2 regions of the Kitasatospora sp. NPDC040550 genome follow, and region 1 is predicted to be linked to the other one. Evidence: predicted binding sites of a transcription regulator. Region 1 holds the regulator's gene; the other holds the start of a gene.
The links. The regulator HspR, encoded in region 1, represses chaperone genes until heat shock. The targets are predictions, from matches to a motif close to TTGAGNNNNNNNNNCTCAA.
Positions count from the first base shown of each region.

Region 2: a site for HspR is predicted at 2,315-2,333, ahead of lon (endopeptidase La). Genes of this name have one in related genera too.

Region 1 covers NZ_JBVIWC010000018.1:104,158-108,514, reverse strand. Annotated here, with positions in the region: gene grpE (nucleotide exchange factor GrpE) at 1-150, shown strand, start outside; gene dnaJ (molecular chaperone DnaJ) at 374-1,528, shown strand; gene ACZ58X_RS25460 (heat shock protein transcriptional repressor HspR) at 1,578-2,090, shown strand; gene ACZ58X_RS25455 (hypothetical protein) at 2,291-3,286, shown strand; gene ACZ58X_RS25450 (hypothetical protein) at 3,853-4,357, shown strand, end outside.
Region 2 covers NZ_JBVIWC010000007.1:195,299-199,655, forward strand. Annotated here, with positions in the region: gene lon (endopeptidase La) at 1-2,292, opposite strand, end outside; gene ACZ58X_RS13270 (rhomboid-like protein) at 2,459-3,310, opposite strand; gene ACZ58X_RS13275 (response regulator transcription factor) at 3,875-4,357, shown strand, end outside.

The sequences.
Region 1 (4,357 bases):
CAGCCCGGCTACCGCATCGGCGAGCGGATCATCCGCCCGGCGATGGTCGCCGTGGCCGAGCCCCAGCCCGGCACCCAGACGACGCCCGGCCCGGACGCCGAGGCGAAGTCCGCCGAGAAGGACAAGTCCGACGGTGGCTCGGACAGCTGACAACCTGTGACAGCTGACAACCAGTGCGCTGCGGAGTCGTACGCCGGCCAGTACGGCGGCCGGCTCCGCAGCGCGCTGTCAGCAGCGCTTCTTCCGGCGGCTGTTGACAGCGCAGTGACGATGGACATCGGGAGGTGTCGGGAGCGGTGAGCGAGCACAGCGAGCGAACCATCGAGGAGTGCGTGAACCGCTCAGCGGCTTCCGGGCGGAGCGAGGTGGGCGCATGAGCGGCAAGGACTTTGTCGAGAAGGACTACTACAAGGTCCTCGGCGTGCCCAAGGACGCCACCGCCACCGAGATCAAGAAGACCTACCGCAAGCTGGCGCGCGAGTTCCACCCGGACGCGAACAAGGGCGACGCCAAGGCCGAGGAGCGCTTCAAGGACATCTCCGAGGCGTACGACGTCCTCTCCGACGAGAAGCGCCGCAAGGAGTACGACGAGGCCCGCAGCCTCTTCGCCAACGGCGGCTTCCGCACCGGCGGCCCCGGCGGCGCCGGCAGCTACGGCTTCGACTTCGGCGACCTCTTCAACGGCAACCAGGGCGGCGGTGGCGGCGGCCTCGGCGACGTCTTCGGCGGCCTCTTCAACCGCGGCGGCGCCCGGCAGGCCCAGCCCCGGCGCGGCGCCGACGTCGAGACCGAGGTGACGCTCTCCTTCGAGGAGGCCGTCGACGGCGCGACCGTCCCGCTGCGGATGACCAGCCAGGCCCCCTGCCGGCTCTGCAACGGCACCGGCGCCAAGAGCGGCACCACCCCCCGGGTCTGCCCGACCTGCGTCGGCGCCGGCACCGTCAGCCGCGGCCAGGGCGCCTTCGCGCTCTCCGAGCCCTGCAAGGACTGCCGCGGCCGGGGCATGATCGTCGACGACCCGTGCCCCGACTGCCACGGCAGCGGCCGGGCCAGCTCCGCCCGCACCATGCAGGTCCGCATCCCGGCCGGCGTCCAGGCCGACCAGCGGATCCGACTCAAGGGCAAGGGCGCCCAGGGCGAACGCGGCGGCCAGCCCGGTGACCTCTACGTCACCGTGCACGTCGACCCCCACCCGGTGTTCGGGCGCAAGGGCGACAACCTCACCGTCACCGTCCCGGTCACCTTCCCCGAGGCCGCCCTCGGCGCCACCATCGAGGTGCCCACGCTGAACGGCCCCGCCGTGAAGCTCAAGCTCCCCCCGGGCAGCGCCAACGGCCTCACCATGCGCGCCCGCGGCAAGGGCGCCACCCGCAAGGACGGCACCCGCGGCGACCTCCTCGTCACCGTCGAGGTCGTCGTCCCCCAGCACGTCGACGGCGACGCGCTGGACGCCCTGGAGCAGTACCGCGAGGCCACCGCCTCCGACGACCCACGAGCCGCTCTCTTCCGGGCGGCGAAGGGAGCGTGACGACCAGATGTCCCCGAACCCGATGAACCCGACGAACCCGATGGACCCGATGGCCTCCAACGGCCCGATCGGCCCGGGCCTCGGTGAAGGCCTCCCCGGCAACCCCGCCGGCGGCCGCCCCCGCCGCGCCGCGGCCGCGCCGCAGTACGTCCTCACCGAGGACACCCCGGTGTACGTCATCTCGGTCGCCGCCGAACTCTCCGGCCTCCACCCGCAGACCCTGCGCCAGTACGACCGCCTCGGCCTGGTCTGCCCCGACCGCACCGCCGGCCGCGGCCGCCGCTACTCCGCCCGGGACATCCAGCAGCTGCGCGAGGTCCAGCGGCTCTCCCAGGACGAGGGCATCAACCTGGCCGGCATCAAGCGGATCATCGAGCTGGAGAACCAGGTCAGCGCCCTCCAGTCGCGCATCACCGAACTGGTCGACTCCCTCGAAGGCGCCGCCACCGCCCTCCAGCAGCGCGAGGCCGCCGTCCACGCCTCCTACCGCCGCGACCTCGTCCCCTACCAGCCCCCCACCCCCCAGTCCAGCGCCCTCGTCGTCTGGCGCCCCAAGCGCTGACCCGGGACCCGCACCGCGCCACCAGCCGCCGGCTCCCTCCTGTTCGGGGGGTGCCGGCGGCTGCGTTGCGGTGAGAGAGTGCTGTATTGGCAAGCACAGTCGATCTGCACGACAAGGTATCCGGTATTTGCAACCTAAGATCCTTGTTGCAGAGGACGACAGTCACGTTGACTACTTCCGGTCAACACAAGGAGCCGCAGATGAGTGGGCGAGAACACGCAGGGGCGGTACCAGGCGCTTCACGCATCCTGTCCGATGACGCCCGAAAGCTCTATCTGCAGGCCGTGAACGAAAGCGGTCGCCTCGTTCGATCTGCGTGCCCACCCACCAGCGTCCCCGCCCTTGACGAATTGCTGGAGCTCGGGCTCCTCATACCCGACAGCGACGAACCGGGTGCATTGCTCGCAGTGGATCCAACACAGCTTGCCAACAGCCTGAGTTCTACATGGCAGCGACAAGCACTCGACTTGCTCTCAAAGGCCGTAACGCTACCGACCGATCTCATCGAACTGGCTGAGGCTTTCCACGCGCCAGACACGGCCGGGGGATCAATCGAATACGTACACGGGAAGGCCCTGATTAATCAGCGACTTCAGCAGTCGGCGGCTGCCGGAGTCATGGAGGGCCTTTCCATGCAACCAGGTGGCCCTCGGCCCGCTGAAATGCTCTCGTCATTTCTCGAGCGTGATCTGGAGATTCTTCGCCACGGCGCGTCCATGCGGACTATTTACAACGCAAGCACCCGCTACCACCAAGCGACCCGCGACTATGTAGCGCAGTTGACCAGGGAAGGGTGGCAGTTCAGAACCCTTGACGAGCCATATGCCAGGCTAATCATCGTGGATCGACGAGTAGCCGTGATCCCTGTAGGGCCAGATGACAGTCTGGCCGCTTTCATCTACGATCCGGCCGTTATCAATTTCCTGATCGAGGAAGTTTTTGAACGAAGCTGGAGCAGGGCGCTAGAATTCGATGGTGACCGCACCGTACCCCAGCAAGTGGTATCGCGACTCCGGCAGACAATAATCGACCTCATGCTCGCTGGAACCAACCACAGAGTGATCGCGCGACGGCTTGGAATCAGCGAACGCACCCTGGCTCGTCACATTGCCGAGATGAGGGAAGAATACAACGTCGACTCCCTCTTTCAGCTCGGCTATGCGCTTGGCCGATCACTGAAACCAGGAACAGACTGAGATAACGAAAAATATCGCCGCGGCAACTGCCCCATAGGCCGCCACTCAGCTCGGCCACATTCATCTCACGCCAATGAGATCAGCCCCAGTGCAGGTCATCAGCAACGGTCACCGCTGCACTAGTAGCCGTCGCAACGTGCCCATCGCCCGACGAAATGAAGACACCAACCAGCACTGCCATACCGATGAGGATTGGAAGTGATGCCTTGCGGACGAGTCGACGCACAGACACGGACCCACCCTCCTACTCTCGGACTCTGCAAGCTGGACCAATAGCACTAGCGTCCACATGATGCCGCACTTCCACAAGCGTGTCATCTCCCCTCCATCGCCCAGAGCGTCATCTCTCTGCCAGGCATCCAGATGACAGGGCGGATCGCTGGACGCAACCACGTGCACTGATAGACGATCAGTTCGCTGTCAACGGTCCGGCAGAGATAGGAAACTTGCCGATGTACCGTCAAATATCGGCACAAACCTATCCCAGATCTTTGCAGCGATAACCACTGTCCTCAGCGCCCACCGGCACCACGTTCCTACCCGGTCGGCCTTCCCCCGGAGTCGACATGACCGAGCCCTACCTGCGTCACAACGACAGCCAGGCCCCTGAGGGTCGGCGTGCACGTGTGTTCCTGGCCGCGCCGCTGATGCGGCTGACCGGCCCCGCGGACAGCGTGGTGACGCTCGCCAGCCGGACGCGGCTGACGACGCTCCGCACCACCCTCCTCCGCAGCGGTGCCGCCGTGTACAGCGCGCACCACAGCGACGCCTGGACCGTCGCCGGTCGGGCGCCCGAGCCCCGGGTCCCCTCCGACTTCCGCGCGCTCCAGTCCGCGGACCTGGTGTTCGCCTACGTCGGTGCCCCGCTCTCGGCCGGCGTCAGCCTCGAACTCGGTTGGGCGTCGGCGCTGCGGAAGCCGATCGTCCTGCTCGTCGACGAGGCCATCACCCACAACCCGCTGATCGCCACCATCGAGCAGGTCGCCCCCGTCCTGCCGCTGGTCTTCGACGACACCTGGTCCCAGGAGGCCCTCCACCACACCGTGGAGACCGCCCTCGACTGGGCCGGCA
Region 2 (4,357 bases), on a different contig from region 1:
GGCCTCGTTGCGCTTGGGGATGATCACCGTGGTGACGCCGGCCCGGTCGGCGGCGAGCAGCTTCTGCTTCACCCCGCCGATCGGCAGCACCCGCCCGGTCAGCGACACCTCGCCCGTCATCGCCACGTCGGTGCGCACCTTTCGGCCGGAGAGCAGCGAGGCCAGCGCCGTGGTCATGGTGATGCCGGCGCTCGGCCCGTCCTTGGGGACGGCCCCGGCCGGGACGTGCAGGTGCACGCCGCGGTCGCGCAGCGAGGTGACCGGCAGTTCCAGCTCGGCGCCGCGCGAGCGGAGGTAGGAGAGCGCGATGTGCGCGGACTCCTTCATCACGTCGCCCAGCTGTCCGGTCAGGGTCAGCCCGGTGCCGCCCGTCTCGGCGTCGGCCAGCGAGGCCTCGATGTAGAGGACGTCGCCGCCGGCGCCGGTGACGGCGAGGCCGGTGGCCACCCCGGGGACGGCGGTGCGCCGCTCGGCGGGTGCCTGGGCGGCCTCCGGCACGTGGTGCGGGCGGCCGATCAGGGCGGGCAGGTCCGTCGCGCCGACCGCGGCGGGCAGCTCGCGCTCGCCGAGCTCGGCCTGTGCGGCGATCTTGCGCAGCACCCGGGCGATCGAGCGCTCCAGGGTGCGCACGCCCGCCTCCCGGGTGTACTCCCCGGCGAGCCGGCGCAGCGCCTCCTCGTCCACGCTGACCTGTCCGTCGGCCAGGCCGGCCTTCTCCAGCTGGCGCGGGAGCAGGTGGTCGCGGGCGATGACGACCTTCTCGTCCTCGGTGTAGCCGTCCAGGCGGACCAGCTCCATCCGGTCGAGCAGCGGCTCGGGGATGGCCTCCAGCACGTTGGCGGTGGCGAGGAAGACCACGTCGGAGAGGTCGAGTTCGACCTCCAGGTAGTGGTCCCGGAAGGTGTGGTTCTGGGCCGGGTCCAGCACCTCCAGCAGGGCGGCGGACGGGTCGCCCCGGTAGTCGGAGCCGACCTTGTCGATCTCGTCGAGCAGGACGACCGGGTTCATCGAACCGGCCTCCTTGATCGCCCGGACCAGCCGGCCGGGCAGCGCGCCGACGTAGGTGCGCCGGTGGCCGCGGATCTCCGCCTCGTCCCGGACGCCGCCGAGCGCGACCCGGACGAACGTGCGGCCCATGGCGCGGGCCACGCTCTCGCCGAGCGAGGTCTTGCCGACGCCGGGCGGCCCGACCAGGGCGAGCACCGCGCCGCCCCGGCGGCCGCCGATCAGGCCGAGCCCCTGGTCGGCCCGGCGCTTGCGGACGGCCAGGTACTCGACGATCCGCTCCTTGACGTCGGTGAGACCGGCGTGGTCGGCGTCGAGCACGGCGCGGGCGCCGGCGATGTCGTACGCGTCCTCGGTGCGCTCGTTCCAGGGCAGCTCCAGGACGGTGTCCAGCCAGGTGCGGATCCAGGAGCCCTCGGGCGACTGGTCGGAGGAGCGCTCCAGCTTGTCGACCTCCTTGAGCGCGGCCTCGCGGACCTTCTCGGGCAGGTCGGCGGCCTCGACCCGGGCGCGGTAGTCGCCCTCCTCGTCGGCCGGGTCGCCGTTCAGCTCGGCCAGCTCCTTGCGGACGGCCTCCAGCTGGCGGCGGAGCAGGAACTCCTTCTGCTGCTTGGCCACGCCCTCCTCGACGTCCTTGCGGATGGTGTCGTTGACCTCCTCCTCGGCGAGGTGGTCGCGCAGCAGGGTGAGCGCGTACTCCAGGCGGGCGACCTGGTCGGCCTCCAGCAGCACCTTGAGCTTCTGCTCGGCGGTGGCGAAGGGCGCGTAGCCGATGTTGTCGGCGAGCTCGCCGACGCCCTCGATCTGCGCCACCCGGTCGACGATCTGCCAGGCGCCGCGCTTGCGCAGCCACTGGGTGGACAGCGCCTTGTACTCCTTGACCAGCTCGGCGGCCCGCCCGGCCACCGGCATGCCGACCGAGGACTCCTTGAACGGTGTGGTCTCCACCCAGAGGGCGGCGCCGGGGCCGGTGGTGCCGACCCCGATCCGGACCCGGCGCACGGCGCGCACCAGCGCCGCCGGCTGCCCGATCGTGCCCGGGCCGTCGGCCAGCCGGCCGACCTGCTCCACGGTGGCCAGCGTGCCGGCCGCCGCGTACGAGCCGTCCACCCGCGGGACCAGCAGGACCTGGGGCTTGCCGGAGCCGGTGGCCGCGGCGCGGGCGGCCTCGACCGCGGCGCGCACCTCGGTGTCCTTGAGGTCCAGCGGGACGACCATGCCCGGGAGCACGACCTCGTCGTCGAGGGGCAGCACGGGCAGGGTGAGCGGTGTGGACGTCGATGCCATGATCTCTCCCCGGTCAGTGAACTTGAGTCGACCTGACTAAGGATTCGCGAGCGCCGGTTGTTCCCCCCATCGTGTTCGCTGTGAGCGAACAGGACCGTCACCGGAACGGCCGGGGGGAGGCCCCGTCAAAAGAGAGCGGAAAGAACGGCCCAAGAGGACCCCGGCCTCAGCGCGCGGTGGACGGCCGGCGCCCGGCCCGCACCACCGCGGCGGCCTGGGAGACGACCGGGGAGGCGACCGAGGAGAGCACCGAGGAGGCGGACCGGGAAGCGGCGGAGCCGACCGCCCGCACCCGTGCCGGCCGCGGCCGAGGCCCGGGCGGACGCCGCTCGATCCGGCCCAGCCAGCGCCACAGCGCCATCCCGGTGAGCAGCGCGGCCGGGTGCCCCACCGCCGTGACCAGGTCCTTCTGGGTGGCGATCTGCTGGGCGAGCAGCAGCCCGACGCCGGCCAGCGCCACCGCCCGCGCACGCGGCGGCAGCGCCCCGGCCGCCGCGCCCAGGCAGGCGAGCACGCCGTAGCTGACGCCGATGTCCAGCTGGTCCATCGCCGCCGGGGCCAGCCGTCCGGTCTCCACCGCGGTGATCACCACGCCCTGGGAGAGCAGGGTGGCCGCGACGTGCCCGGCGGCGAACACCGCCGCCGCCCGGGCCGGACCGACCCGGCGCTCCAGCGGGGCCAGGGTGACGGCGAAACCCCACAGGTAGGGCAGCCACGATCCCCCGGCCACCCAGAAGCCGCTGAGCAGCAGGGCGCGCAGCGGGTGCTGGAGCAGGTTGTGGCCGTCCGAGCTGGAAGCTTCCTGCAAACGCTGGACGAGTTCCGGATCGGCGATCCCGGCGAAGGTCGAGGTGAGTCCGACGACCGCGAGATATCCGATCGTGAACGGGGTGCGCCGAGGTGTCGGCACGCGTTCCAGCAGCCATTCGACGGCACCGCCGCGCAGCCGGGCCGGGAGCATTCCGTACGGCGCCCCCGAAGGCGCGCGCCCGCCGGCACCCCACCGCAGTCCAGCCATGACGCCTCCGCTCCCACACCCGCAGCCGCACGGCGCCCGGAGGCGCCCGACGCCCCGGCGCGGAGGCCGGATTCCGCCCTGCGGGGCGTTGTCGCGGCCACGCTACGTCGAGGTTCTGAGAGGCAGCTGAGAAAAGCCCGTGAAGACCGTCGACGGCGGAAGCGGCCGGATTCCCGACATTGGTCCAGACCTTCTCCCGATTAACGCGTCAGTAGGGCCTCTGACCGGCGACTTGGCGTCAACTGGACTGCATACGTACCGTTACGCAGTGAAAATTCGCCGGGTAAGGTATCGGCCCGTGCCCACTCGTGCGGTGGGCCCGAGGGCGGCCGGACAGCCGGCCCAGCGGGCCGGAAACGTCCGGTCCGCCTGCCGGGAGGCATCCGCTGTCCGTACGCTGCGAAGTGCGTGGGAGGAGTGGGCGGAAGACCATCCGTCCTCCACTCCCCGGTGCACGAACGGGACGGCGGACCCGGCACAGTCCACGACGGAACAAGACTACGAGCGGAGCCCCGCCATCCCCACAGGTGGCCGGCCCGCAGCCCTGGGGGCGGTGGCGTGACCGTGACAGAAATTCAGCAGGACAACCCCAACACCGGCGGCACTGTGAGCAGCCAGCGCAGAGTGCTGGTGGTGGAGGACGAACCCACGATCGCCGAGTCGATCGCGGCGCGACTGGGCGCCGAGGGGTTCAAGGTCGCCGTGGCCCACGACGGCCCCGGCGCGGTGGACGGCTTCCACACCTGGCAGCCGGACCTGGTGGTCCTGGACATCATGCTGCCCGGCTTCGACGGGCTGGAGGTGTGCCGCCGGATCCAGGCCCAACGCCCGGTGCCGGTACTGATGCTGACCGCCCGCGACGACGAGACGGACCTGCTGGTCGGCCTCGGCGTCGGTGCCGACGACTACATGACCAAGCCGTTCTCCATGCGCGAACTGGCCGCCCGGGTCAACGTGCTGCTGCGCCGCGTCGAGCGTGCCCAGCAGGCGGCCCGCACGCCCGCGCTCGGCAGCCTGCGCTTCGGCGAGTTGGAGATCGACCACGTG